DNA from 2 places in the Mycoplasmopsis columboralis genome. Region 1 is predicted to be linked to the other one. Evidence: riboswitches for the same ligand, from Rfam matches in the RefSeq annotation. Region 1 holds a riboswitch; the other holds the start of a gene.
What was found. A riboswitch is a leader RNA that binds a small molecule or an ion and turns the genes downstream of it on or off. The one in region 1 is predicted to bind lysine.
Positions count from the first base shown of each region.

Region 1 (2,420 bases):
AAAATCAACTCAATTTTCATCTAATGCTTTATTAATTTGACTCATGTATTCATTTCCAAAAGGTTTAAATGATTCTCTTACTAATTCTTTAGCTTCTTCAACTGAATATGAAGCTTTAACATTAACAAGCAATCTTTTGTTATCTCAAGGATTAAATTTTTCATTAAATTTCATCTTGTAGAATTTTGCATGTGCTTGTTTGAATTTTTTAAACACATTTTTACGTTGCGAAACTTCTAAGTATAATCTTTGAAGAATAGCGTCAGATACTTTGTCATCATAAGTAAGCATATGAGTTGCACTATCGTAATTACGCAATTTAGCATTTACGGTGATGGTTTTAAAGTGTTGGTATAAAAGTGAAGCTAGAGATTCTTTGTGTTGTAAAAATGCTTTAATATAGTTTTTATAAGCCCCTTTACGAAGTGAAGCGTCATTTGATTTAAGGAATTCGATTCGATTGGTTGGGTTTAATTTATGTTTTTTACCTTTTGAATCTGTGATGAAACCATAATCTAATTCGCTGTTGGTTAAAATTGAAAAGACTTGATTTAATGAAGGATTTCCAAATGATTGTTTTTGAACGTATTCTTCAACTTCATCAGAAAGTTTGTGTTTTAAATCTAAAATCGCATTTTCAATTGAGTGTTTATACTCTTTAAGTTCAGGAGTGTCTTTTCAGACTTTAAGTTTGTCTAAATTTTGATAAAAACGATTACTTTCGCTTCCGAATTTTGCAAGTAATTGTTCATTTAGAAAGTCAAATTTTTCTGATAGTTGCTTAAATTGTGGATTAACTACATTAGTAGAAAGATTATTTGAAACGTAATTTTCAATTCGATAACTTAAAGCGGTTTGTTCTTCAGATAATTTAACATCTACTAAATATTCCTTTAAAGAGTTATATTTAGAATCTTTAATTGTAATTCTTTGCTCAAATAAATTTTGATATTGCTCAATTAAGGTTTCTATTGTTTGCCCTTGTAAAATATCCTCTAAATCAAATCGATATTGTTTTGGCACATCTTCGTATTTACTATATTGTTTGACTTTCACATTCACCTCACTAAAATGAAAAAACAAGGTTTTGCAAGCGATAAATCATGCAAAATCCTTGTTAAATGATACTTAACAAAATTTTACAAATATTTAGCGCCAATGGTTTCCCAAAGAGTAGAAATCTTTTATGCTTTTCTACCAACAAGTGAAGTTGCCACTTCAGTTGTTTCGGCTTTTATGTCCTTTCACTAAGTTACGCATGCCTGCTAGCTTAGATACTATTACTAAAAGCTCCTCTAATGTTTTGCATTAACCTAAGATTTTTAATCTTAAACAAATGTTTGTTTTTTCTAATTAATTATAGAACAAAAAAGTGTTTCAAAAAGAAAAAATTCTTGATTTTAAATATAATTATTTCTCAATGCAAATAGTTTTTTTAAGTTGATTTCACAAAAGTATAATTGCTAGCGAATTTGTTGGTGCATTTTTTATTACTTTTGCCGCTTGTGTTTCAATGTTTATTGCTTTAAGAAGTAATAAATTTGTTTTTAGTTATCATTTTACGCATCCATGAGCAATTTTGATTGCTCCTATTTTAATTTATTTGATTGCGTTATTTTTTGCTTCTAAAGGGGATTTAGTTGTGATAATTGGCAATCCAATTAATTTATTTATTAATTTTTTTAAACTATTATTTAATAATTTTGATCTTAATTATTTCAAAGGTTTTTTTAGTATTTGTGTAATCCAATTTAATGCAATGTTATTTGCAGTAATTTTATATAAAGCCATTTTTAAAAAGATCGCTCCCCAAAATTATGTACGAAAAATTAATAACAATCCAGACTTTACTATGCATACTTTCAAAGAATTTGCTACATTATTTATCTTATGCGCGTCAGTGGCGGTGTTTGGTAACTGATTGCTGACAAACAATTTATCTTTATTTTTCCTTAATAGTGCAATTAATGCTTTAATTACAGGTTTAATGCTATTTTTTACTAAAAACAAAGGATATTTCACTAGTAATTTAAATGTTTTATATGGAGTTAATTTTATTTATTTAATTAATAAACAAAAAACTTGAAAAAGCACTTTAGCTTTAGTAATTTCAACTTTTACAACGATAATTTTTTGCGCTTTTTGAGCGTTAATGTTGACCTTATTTAATTAAAATAGTACTCTTTAAAGAGTCTTTACAGTTAATAAATATCAACTTATAATTTATAACTAAATGTATTTGCTATAAAATATAAATAAGAAGCTAATGGAACAAATATTTTTAACTTGATTTGATAAGAAAATAATCATCAGCGAGTTTGTTGGTTCTTTTTTTATTACTTTTGGTGCATGTTTATGCATGTTTGTGGCTTTAAAAAGCTCTAAAAAATATTTAAAATATCATTTTACATATCCTTGAG
Region 1 covers NZ_LR215039.1:138,342-140,761, forward strand. The annotation lists gene pepF (oligoendopeptidase F) at 1-1,056, opposite strand, end outside; lysine riboswitch at 1,143-1,306, opposite strand; gene EXC45_RS00500 (hypothetical protein) at 1,421-2,173, shown strand; gene EXC45_RS00505 (hypothetical protein) at 2,267-2,420, shown strand, end outside.

Region 2 (2,420 bases), on a different replicon from region 1:
TAATAAATAAATTAATTGGATTTCCTATTACTACTGTATCACTAACATTTAAACTAACAAGCAATCCTGTTATAAAAATTACAATCGGAGTTAATGCAGTAGCTCAAGGATATGTAAAATGATATTTTAAATATTTTTTAGAGCTTTTTAAAGCCACAAACATGCATAAACATGCACCAAAAGTAATAAAAAAAGAACCAACAAACTCGCTGATGATTTTTCTTATCAAATCAAGTTAAAAATATTTGTTCCATTAGCTTCTTATTTATATTTTATAGCAAATACATTTAGTTATAAATTATAAGTTGATATTTATTAACTGTAAAGACTCTTTAAAGAGTACTATTTTAATTAAATAAGGTCAACATTAACGCTCAAAAAGCGCAAAAAATTATCGTTGTAAAAGTTGAAATTACTAAAGCTAAAGTGCTTTTTCAAGTTTTTGTTTATTAATTAAATAAATAAAATTAACTCCATATAAAACATTTAAATTACTAGTGAAATATCCTTTTTTTAGTAAAAAATAGCATTAAACCTGTAATTAAAGCATTAATTGCACTATTAAGGAAAAATAAAGATAAATTGTTTGTCAGCAATCAGTTACCAAACACCGCCACTGACGCGCATAAGATAAATAATGTAGCAAATTCTTTGAAAGTATGCATAGTAAAGTCTGGATTGTTATTAATTTTTCGTACATAATTTTGGGGAGCGATCTTTTTAAAAATGGCTTTATATAAAATTACTGCAAATAACATTGCATTAAATTGGATTACACAAATACTAAAAAAACCTTTGAAATAATTAAGATCAAAATTATTAAATAATAGTTTAAAAAAATTAATAAATAAATTAATTGGATTGCCAATTATCACAACTAAATCCCCTTTAGAAGCAAAAAATAACGCAATCAAATAAATTAAAATAGGAGCAATCAAAATTGCTCATGGATGCGTAAAATGATAACTAAAAACAAATTTATTACTTCTTAAAGCAATAAACATTGAAACACAAGCGGCAAAAGTAATAAAAAATGCACCAACAAATTCGCTAGCAATTATACTTTTGTGAAATCAACTTAAAAAAACTATTTGCATTGAGAAATAATTATATTTAAAATCAAGAATTTTTTCTTTTTGAAACACTTTTTTGTTCTATAATTAATTAGAAAAAACAAACATTTGTTTAAGATTAAAAATCTTAGGTTAATGCAAAACATTAGAGGAGCTTTTAGTAATAGTATCTAAGCTAGCAGGCATGCGTAACTTAGTGAAAGGACATAAAAGCCGAAACAACTGAAGTGGCAACTTCACTTGTTGGTAGAAAAGCATAAAAGATTTCTACTCTTTGGGAAACCATTGGCGCTAAATATTTGTAAAATTTTGTTAAGTATCATTTAACAAGGATTTTGCATGATTTATCGCTTGCAAAACCTTGTTTTTTCATTTTAGTGAGGTGAATGTGAAAGTCAAACAATATAGTAAATACGAAGATGTGCCAAAACAATATCGATTTGATTTAGAGGATATTTTACAAGGGCAAACAATAGAAACCTTAATTGAGCAATATCAAAATTTATTTGAGCAAAGAATTACAATTAAAGATTCTAAATATAACTCTTTAAAGGAATATTTAGTAGATGTTAAATTATCTGAAGAACAAACCGCTTTAAGTTATCGAATTGAAAATTACGTTTCAAATAATCTTTTCTACTAATGTAGTTAATCCACAATTTAAGCAACTATCAGAAAAATTTGACTTTCTAAATGAACAATTACTTGCAAAATTCGGAAGCGAAAGTAATCGTTTTTATCAAAATTTAGACAAACTTAAAGTCTGAAAAGACACTCCTGAACTTAAAGAGTATAAACACTCAATTGAAAATGCGATTTTAGATTTTAAAACACAAACTTTCTGATGAAGTTGAAGAATACGTTCAAAAACAATCATTTGGAAATCCTTCATTAAATCAAGTCTTTTCAATTTTAACCAACAGCGAATTAGATTATGGTTTCATCACAGATTCAAAAGGTAAAAAACATAAATTAAACCCAACCAATCGAATCGAATTCCTTAAATCAAATGACGCTTCACTTCGTAAAGGGGCTTATAAAAACTATATTAAAGCATTTTTACAACACAAAGAATCTCTAGCTTCACTTTTATACCAACACTTTAAAACCATCACCGTAAATGCTAAATTGCGTAATTACGATAGTGCAACTCATATGCTTACTTATGATGACAAAGTATCTGACGCTATTCTTCAAAGATTATACTTAGAAGTTTTCGCAACGTAAAAATGTGTTTTAAAAAATTCAAACAAGCACATGCAAAATTCTACAAGATGAAATTTAATGAAAAATTTAATCCTTGAGATAACAAAAGATTGCTTGTTAATGTTAAAGCTTCATATTCAG
Region 2 covers NZ_LR215040.1:14,125-16,544, forward strand. The annotation lists gene EXC45_RS03915 (hypothetical protein) at 1-229, opposite strand, end outside; gene EXC45_RS03920 (hypothetical protein) at 495-1,097, opposite strand; lysine riboswitch at 1,212-1,375, shown strand; gene EXC45_RS03930 (hypothetical protein) at 1,462-1,716, shown strand; gene EXC45_RS03935 (hypothetical protein) at 1,682-2,035, shown strand; gene EXC45_RS03940 (M3 family metallopeptidase) at 2,348-2,420, shown strand, end outside.
Region 2: another riboswitch for lysine. It lies ahead of EXC45_RS03930 (hypothetical protein); the one in region 1 lies ahead of pepF (oligoendopeptidase F).